4 regions of the Pantoea sp. X-Soil-YNGN-775 genome follow, and region 1 is predicted to be linked to each of the others. Evidence: predicted binding sites of a transcription regulator. Region 1 holds the regulator's gene; each other region holds the start of a gene.
What was found. The regulator PurR, encoded in region 1, represses purine synthesis genes. The targets are predictions, from matches to a motif close to CANGCAAACGTTTGCNTG.
Positions count from the first base shown of each region.

Region 2: the regulator PurR is predicted to act here: its motif matches at 1,130-1,147, upstream of pyrC (dihydroorotase).
Region 3: the regulator PurR is predicted to act here: its motif matches at 701-718, upstream of purE (5-(carboxyamino)imidazole ribonucleotide mutase).
Region 4: the regulator PurR is predicted to act here: its motif matches at 894-911, upstream of guaD (guanine deaminase).

Region 1 covers NZ_AP035945.1:1,800,363-1,802,564, reverse strand. Annotated here, with positions in the region: gene AC6I8I_RS08465 (C40 family peptidase) at 1-250, shown strand, start outside; gene cydH (cytochrome bd-I oxidase subunit CydH) at 309-398, opposite strand; gene purR (HTH-type transcriptional repressor PurR) at 680-1,705, shown strand; gene punR (DNA-binding transcriptional activator PunR) at 1,702-2,202, opposite strand, start outside.
Region 2 covers NZ_AP035945.1:1,523,896-1,526,097, reverse strand. Annotated here, with positions in the region: gene grxB (glutaredoxin 2) at 1-401, shown strand, start outside; gene AC6I8I_RS07145 (lipoprotein) at 517-1,080, shown strand; gene pyrC (dihydroorotase) at 1,212-2,202, shown strand, end outside.
Region 3 covers NZ_AP035945.1:1,043,087-1,045,288, reverse strand. Annotated here, with positions in the region: gene lpxH (UDP-2,3-diacylglucosamine diphosphatase) at 1-672, shown strand, start outside; gene purE (5-(carboxyamino)imidazole ribonucleotide mutase) at 803-1,312, shown strand; gene purK (5-(carboxyamino)imidazole ribonucleotide synthase) at 1,309-2,202, shown strand, end outside.
Region 4 covers NZ_AP035945.1:2,020,228-2,022,429, reverse strand. Annotated here, with positions in the region: gene ydfG (bifunctional NADP-dependent 3-hydroxy acid dehydrogenase/3-hydroxypropionate dehydrogenase YdfG) at 1-668, opposite strand, end outside; gene guaD (guanine deaminase) at 1,079-2,202, shown strand, end outside.

The DNA.
Region 1 (2,202 bases):
CAATGAGATGTACCACCTGCGCGACGCCGCGCCGGTAAAACGCGAGTCGCTGGAGAAAGGCGATTTAGTCTTCTTCCGGATTAATGGTCGCGGCACCGCCGATCACGTTGGGGTTTATCTCGGCAACGGCAAATTTATTCAGTCACCTCGCACCGGCAAAGATATTCAGATCAGTGCGCTGGGTGAAGATTACTGGCAGCGCCACTACATCGGCGCGCGGCGGGTAATGACCCCGAAAACCATTCGTTAAGCGGCTTCGCTACGCGAAAATCAAACAGAGAAAAGCCGGGCGATGCCCGGCTTTTTCATTAGTGCAGCACCGCTGTAAAGCTAAAGGCGACGATCATCAGCAGACAGCCGACGGTAGTCATCAGGGCCAGTTTCAAATCTGTACTCATTTAGCGCTCCTTAGTCACACATTTTGTAGGGATAAGCCATTTTCCCATAGGGGCTGGTAAAAATCTCGTTTTATCCGTTCAGCCTTGTTAGAATCCTGCCTTTGTTGCGCAACGCGCGCAATCCCGGTTCCGTTTGCTCTCCTTTTCAGGCGCTCATTACCCGCCAGACGCCTGTTTACCGGTCAGAAAAGCTGCATAATTGCGGGGAGAACCCTGAGCAGACGCAAACGTTTAACATTATGCTTATCATTGCGTTAGATAAGCCCTGGAGTCCGATTTTAATGGCAACAATTAAAGATGTGGCAAAACGCGCCGGCGTCTCAACGACCACCGTTTCGCACGTCATCAACAAAACGCGTTTTGTCGCTGAAGAGACGCGCAACGCGGTCTGGCAGGCGATTCAGGAACTGCACTATTCGCCGAGCGCGGTGGCGCGCAGCCTGAAGGTGAATCACACCAAAACGCTGGGCCTGCTGGCAACCTCCAGCGAAGCGCCCTACTTTGCTGAAATTATTGAAGCGGTGGAGAATCACTGCTTTGATAAAGGCTACACCCTGATTCTGGGCAATGCGCACAACGACCTGCAAAAGCAGCGTGCCTATCTCAGCATGATGGCGCAGAAGCGCGTCGATGGACTGCTGGTGATGTGCTCTGAGTATCCGGACGATCTGTTAAAGATGCTGGAAGAGAATCGCAATATCCCGATGGTGGTGATGGACTGGGGTGAATCACGCGCTGACTTCACCGACACGGTGCTGGATAATGCCTTTCAGGGCGGCTACCTGGCCGGACGTTATCTGATTGAGCGCGGTCACCGTGATATTGGCGCGATTCCCGGCCAGATGGAACGCAACACCGGCGGCGGACGTCACGCGGGTTTCCTCAAGGCGCTGGAAGAAGCAGGCATTCAGCCGCGTGCCGAATGGATCGTGCAGGGCGACTTCGAGCCGGAGTCGGGCTATCAGGCGATGCAGCAGATCCTGTCGCAGAAACAGCGTCCGACTGCGGTGTTCTGCGGGGGCGATATCATGGCGATGGGCGCGATTTGCGCCGCCGATGAGATGGGATTGCGGGTGCCGCAGGACATTTCGGTGATCGGTTATGACAATGTGCGCAACGCGCGCTACTTTGCGCCTGCGCTGACCACGGTGCATCAGCCAAAAGCGCAACTGGGTGAGAAAGCGCTGGAGATGTTGCTGGATCGCATCACCAGTAAACGTGAGATTTCTCAGACCATCGAAGTACACCCAACGCTGATTGAACGCCGTTCGGTGGCTGACGGTCCGTTCCGCGACTACCGCCGTTAATCTTCGCTTAACCACTCCTGATTAAGCGTTTGCGCATCACCCAGATAGCTGAGTAACCAGCCCGTTGCCGGTGATGCGCGATCTTCCGCCCAGCTTACGCAACAGGGACTGTCCGGAAACGCGACCGGCAACGTTAATTCTACCAGCGCTCCGCTGTCCAGTAATGGCCGCGCCAGATGCCCAGGCACCATCGCCACGCACAATCCCGCCAGCACGCAATCCAGTCCGGTCTGCCATTCCGGCACCACCAGCCGACGCTGATTGTCGAGCGTCCACGTCATCCGGCGCGGCAGCGCGCGCGAGGTATCTTCCAGCACCAGCGACGGCCAGCTGCGCAGGGTGTCGTCGTCAATCTGGCTCACCCCGGTCAGCGGATGGTGGTGCGCCACCACACAACGCCAGTTGAGCGTCCCCATGTCGCGAAAGGCAAAGCGTCCGCCGACCGGTATCGCCTGAGTGGCACCGATGGCCACTTCAACCCGATCATCGGCCAGCGC
Region 2 (2,202 bases), 280 kb from region 1:
ATCCGGCCATCGCCGACTGGCTGCGCCACATGAACAGCTACGTTAACAAACTGCTGTTGCCACGCATCGCCGAGGCACCTTTCGCCGAGTTTGCCACCCCGGAAGCGCGCGACTACTTCCGCAACAAAAAGCAGGCCAGCATCGGGGATTTCACCGAGCTGAAAAGTCATGCTGCCGGGATGATCAAAAATGTCAGCGGCGATCTGCGCCAGCTCGACAAATTAATTGTTCAGCCGAATGCGGTGAACGGTGAACTTTCTGAGGATGATTTTAATCTGTTTCCGCTGCTACGCTCGCTGACGCTGGTTGCCGGTATCGACTGGCCGGCCAGAGTCGCGGAGTACCGCGATAATATGGCCAAGCAAACCCAGGTCAATCTGCTCTCCTCGATCGCCCAGTAACCCCTAACGGATGAGAAACCGAATGCGTTTCTCATCCCTTTCCTGATGACACCTGACAGGCATTCAGGCACGCTATGCGCTGTTCAATTAGCTTCGTCATTTAGGATGAATATCGATGAAAAAGGGTTTTTCCGGCCTTGCCGCTCTGTTACTGGTGCTGCTGGTTAGCGGCTGTAATCAACTGACGCAGTACACTATCAGCGAACAGGAAGTGAATCAGGCGCTGCAAAAGCACAATAACTATGAGAAAGATATCGGGCTCTCCGGACTGGTTAACGCCCATATCGTGCTCAATAATCTCACCAGCCAGATTGGCCGTGAAGAGCCAGGCAAAGTGACGCTTTCCGGTAACGCGAAGATCAATGTCACTTCGCTGTTCGGACCGCAGCAGGCTGATATGCAGCTGAAGATGCGCGCTCAGCCAGTGTTCGATCAGCAGCAGGGAGCAATATATTTGCGCGATCTGGAGATTGTTGATGCGCAGGTCACGCCAGATAAAATGGCCTCGATCATCAAGACGCTGACGCCCTATCTGAATCAGTCGCTGAAAAGTTATTTCGATCAGAAGCCAGCTTACGTGCTAAGTACCGATCGCAGTAAAGCGGAGTCGCTGGCGAAGAAATTTGCCAAAGGGCTGGAAGTAAAACCGGGTGAGCTGGTGATCCCGTTTACTGACTGATCAACAGCCGCGCCTGAGGGCGCGGATTTTCATCCGGCTGCAAAAAGCAGGTGCAAACGGTTGCCTGAATCCTTATGCTTAGACCCCGGCCTAAACGTGCCTTTCGTTTCCTTTCTGCCGGAGCCTCATTAATGACTGCACAACCTCAGCAACTTACTATCCGCCGCCCTGACGACTGGCATATTCATCTGCGTGACGATGAAATGCTTAAAACGGTGCTGCCGTATACCAGCGCGGTGAATGGTCGTGCCATTGTGATGCCCAACCTGGTGCCGCCGGTGACCAGCGTGGCGGCCGGTGAAGCCTACCGCGATCGGATTCTGGCGGCGCTGCCCGCTGACCACGCCTTCACCCCGCTGATGACCTGCTACCTCACCGATTCGCTTGACCCGGATGAGCTGGAGCGCGGCTTTACTGCCGGCCTGTTTACCGCCGCCAAACTTTATCCGGCGCATGCCACCACCAACTCCAGCCACGGCGTCACCAACATCGGCGCCATCGCCAGCGTACTGGAGCGGATGCAGCGACTCGGTATGCCGCTGCTGGTGCACGGTGAGGTTACCGATGCCCACATTGATATTTTTGATCGCGAGGCGCGCTTTATTGAGACGGTGATGATGCCGCTTCGCCAGCAGTTTCCGGCACTGAAAGTGGTGATGGAGCATATCACCACTAAAGAGGCAGCAGAGTACGTGGCAGCGGCCGATGAGACGCTCGGCGCAACCATCACCCCGCAGCATCTGATGTTTAACCGCAATCACATGCTGGTCGGCGGGATTCGTCCGCATCTCTATTGCCTGCCGATCCTCAAGCGTAATGTGCATCAGGAGGCGCTACGTCAGGTGGTGGCCAGCGGCCATCCGCGCTTCTTCCTCGGCACCGATACCGCGCCGCACCTGCGTCACCTGAAAGAAGCCAGCTGCGGCTGCGCCGGTGTTTTCAGTGCGCCGACCTCGTTAGCGGCCTACGCCACGGTATTTGAAGAGCTGGATGCGCTGGCGCATTTTGAAGCGTTCTGCTCTGAAAACGGCCCGCGCTTTTACGGCCTGCCGCTCAACGACAGCCGCATTACGCTGGTACGTGAATCATGGCAGGTGCCGGAGAGCATCGCGCTCGGCGCGC
Region 3 (2,202 bases), 760 kb from region 1:
GAACCGGCGATCACCGCCGGTTTTCTGCATTTTTTACAGCGCGAAGCGCCACACTGCGACGCGCTCTATATTCTGGGCGATCTGTTTGAAGCCTGGATTGGCGACGACGATCCCAATCCGCTGCATCAGCAGGTCGCCAGCGCCCTGCGCGCCCTCTCCGTTCCGGTCTACTTTATTCACGGCAACCGCGATTTCCTGATTGGCCAGCGCTTCGCCCGCGCCAGCGGCATGACGCTGCTGCCTGAAGAACAGGTGCTGACGCTCTACGGCCACCGTCTGCTGATTATGCACGGCGATACGCTCTGCACCGACGACGCCGGCTATCTGCGCTTTCGTGCCAAAGTCCATAACCCGTGGATCCAGCGACTGTTTCTGGCGTTACCGCTGCGGCTGCGCAAACGCATCGCCGCACGGATGCGCGCCGACAGCAAACAAGCCAATCAGCATAAGTCCCTGACCATCATGGATGTGAACAGCGACGCGGTGACCGCTACAATGCTGCGCCAGCAGGTGCGCTTGCTGATCCACGGTCATACTCACCGTCCGGCCATTCATCAGCTGACGCTGCAGGGTGAAACTGCGCAACGGGCGGTGCTCGGGGCCTGGCACAGTCGGGGATCGATGATTCAGCTCGACGCCAGCGGGATTCAGCTGATCGATTTTGACTTTTAATCGTCGGGTAAATCGACGCGTTTAGCCCGACGCAACCGTTTTCCTTACTCTCTTCTCATGCTATTCTCTGTGCCCTTCAAAACCTGTCCGCCCGGCCAGGTCTGTTTGTTCATTCACAGGAGTTGACCGCATGTCATCCAACGCCGCCCCGGCCTGCATCGCGATTGTTATGGGTTCCAAAAGTGACTGGTCCACCATGCAGTTCACTGCTGAAATCCTTACCAGCCTCGACCTGCCCTTCCATGTTGAAGTGGTCTCTGCACACCGTACGCCGGATAAACTGTTCAGCTTCGCCGAAACCGCCGCTGACCAGGGTTTTCAGGTGATTATTGCTGGCGCGGGTGGCGCAGCACATCTGCCAGGTATGCTGGCGGCTAAAACCCTGCTGCCGGTACTGGGCGTGCCGGTTCAGAGCGCGGCGCTGAGCGGCGTCGATAGCCTCTATTCGATTGTGCAGATGCCGCGCGGCATTCCGGTCGGTACGCTGGCGATTGGTAAAGCCGGTGCCGCCAATGCCGGGCTGCTGGCTGCGCAGATTCTGGCGATTCATGACGACGCGCTGCGTTCACGACTGGCGAACTGGCGTCAGAGCCAGACCGATGAGGTACTGAATCATCCTGATCCACGGGAGGAAGCATGAAGCCGGTTTGCGTCCTCGGTAACGGTCAGTTAGGCCGTATGCTGCGCCAGGCGGGTGAACCGCTGGGGATCGCGGTTTATCCGGTAGGTCTGGATGCCGATCCGGCTGCCCTGCCAATGGCCGACAGCGTGATCACCGCCGAAATTGAGCGCTGGCCGGAAACCGCGCTGACCCGCGAACTGGCGAGTCATCCGGCGTTTGTGAACCGCGATATATTTCCACGGCTGGCCGATCGCCTGACCCAGAAAAAACTGCTGGATCAGCTCCATCTCGCCACTGCGCCGTGGCAGTTGCTGGCCGACAAAGGCGAATGGCCGTCGGTGTTTGCCTCGCTCGGCGAACTGGCGATTGTGAAGCGCCGCACCGGCGGTTATGACGGTCGTGGCCAGTGGCGTCTGCGCGCGAATGAAACCGATGCGCTGCCGCAAGAATGCTATGGCGAATGCATCGTTGAACAGGGCATTAATTTTTCCGGCGAAGTGTCGCTGGTCGGCGCGCGCGGCCATGATGGCAGCACGGTGTTCTATCCGCTGACGCACAATCTGCATCAGGACGGCATTCTGCGCACCAGCGTGGCGCTGCCCCAGGCAGATCAGGCGCAGCAGCAGCAGGCGGAAGCGATGCTGAGCGCCATCATGCAGGAACTGAACTACGTCGGCGTGATGGCGATGGAGTGTTTTGTCACGCCGGACGGATTGTTGATCAACGAGCTGGCCCCGCGGGTGCACAACAGCGGCCACTGGACGCAGAATGGTGCTTCCATCAGCCAGTTCGAACTGCATCTGCGGGCGATTCTGGCGCTGCCCCTGCCGCAGCCGGTGGTGTTTGCCCCGTCGGCGATGGTCAATCTGATTGGCACCGCCGTCAACGTTGACTGGTTGCAGCAGCCG
Region 4 (2,202 bases), 220 kb from region 1:
GGCAGCGTGGCGACCCAGTAAACCGCTTCGGTCACATCATCCGGGGTTAATGCTGTGGCGCCTTCATACACCTGACCGGCTTTGTCATCGTCGCCTTTGAAACGGACGTTAGAGAACTCGGTGCCGCCCACCAGGCCTGGTTCGATGTCGGTAACGCGCAGCGCGGTGCCGTGCAGGTCGGTTCGCAGATTAAGGCTGAACTGACGGACAAAGGCTTTGGTCGCGCCATAGACGTTACCGCCTGCATAGGGCCAGCTGCCGGCGATCGACCCGATATTGATCACGTGTCCGACGTTGCGCTCCACCATCTGCGGCAGCAGGGCGCGCGTCATATAGACCAGACCCTTGGTGTTGGTGTCGATCATATTTTCCCAGTCTTCAACGTTGGCGCGGTGGGCTGGCTCAATCCCCAGCGCCAGGCCGGCGTTATTGACCAGCACATCGATTTCGCGCCATTCCGCCGGCAGCTGTTTTACCACCTCTTCAATGGCTGCCCGGTTACGCACATCAAGCTGCACGGTATACAGGTTATCGCCCAGCTCATCTTTCAGCGCTTTCAGGCGCTCGGCGCGCCGTCCGCTGGCAATCACTTTATGGCCGGTTGCGATAAAGCGACGGGTGATGCTTTCACCAAAACCGGCGGTCGCGCCGGTGACAAAAATAATCATCTCACTGTTCCTTATGCCATTTTCACAATCGATGGCTTCACCATAGCATTTCATTTCCGCTTGCGCCCGCCGAAAAAGCGATCGGGCTGTAAAGGGATTTTACCGTCCCGGCGGCTGCGCTGTTTTGGGGCGTGATGCACACTAACGGGGCAGCGCAGCCACGGATCACCGCGGTAAAAATCAGCCGTTTTCGCAGTCGCTCGCCAGGCAACCGATTGCTAACGCCAGGCAAACGGTTGCGGAGCAACGCTGCCTGCAGAAAGTTGCGCAACAGCCGGGATTTTATTTAATTTACTGATAATTATAGAAAAATAGTCATTTCCGATCTGGCACGGCAGTTGCAACGTGGCATTAAGGCAATCATCTGCATAATTAAAAGAAGGCCGCAGTGCTTTCAGAAAGGAAAAGCCATGTCATCAGCGACAGATACGGCGATACGCGCCAGTTTTTTTGACTTCAAATCGGTGGCAGACCAGCCCGACGCACTGCTCTCTGCGGCGCGCTATCTGGAAGATGGGGTGCTGCGGCTGCGTGACGGGCGGGTGATAGGCTTAGCGCCGTGGCAGGAGTGCAGCGCCGAACTGGCTGGTCAGCCGGTGGTGGATCTGCGCGGAAAACTGATCGTACCGGGCTTCGTCGATACCCATATTCACTATCCGCAGACCGAAATGATCGGCGCGTTCGGCGAGCAGCTGCTGGAATGGCTGAATCACTATACCTTCCCGGTCGAGGCGCAATATCACTGCCCGGACCATGCGGCACGGATGTCAGCCTTCTTCCTGCATCAGCTGCTGTCGAACGGCACCACCAGCGCACTGGTGTTTGGCACCGTGCATCCGCAGTCGGTCGAGGCGCTGTTCAGCGCGGCGGAAGCGCTGAATATGCGCTTGATTGCCGGCAAAGTGATGATGGATCGCAATGCGCCAGACAACCTGATCGAAACGCCGGAACAGAGCTATCAGCAGACCCGCGCACTGATTGAACGCTGGCACCAGCGTGGACGGCTGAGCTACGCGCTGACGCCGCGTTTCGCGCCAACTTCCTCGCCGCAGCTGCTGGCAAAAGTGCAGCAGCTGCGCCAGGAGTTTCCCGATACCTGGCTGCACACCCACCTGAGTGAAAATCCGCAGGAGGTCGCCTGGGTGAAACAGCTGTTTCCTGAGCGCGCCGGCTATCTTGACGTTTACCACCACTATCAGCTGACCGGGCGCCGCAGCGTGTTTGCGCACTGCGTGCATCTCGACGACAGCGAATGGCAGTGCCTGCACGATACCGATTCCTCTGTTGCTTTCTGTCCGACCTCCAACCTGTTTCTCGGCAGCGGGCTGTTTAACCTCAAACGCAGCTGGCAGCAGGGCGTCAAAGTCGGCATCGGCACCGATGTCGGGGCCGGTACCACCTTCAGCATGCTGCAAACGCTGGGCGAAGCCTACAAAGTGGGCCAGCTGCAGCAGTATAAGCTGAGCGCCGCCGAAGCCTTTTATCACGCTACGCTGGGTGGCGCGCGGGCGCTGGATCTCGATCACGCCATCGG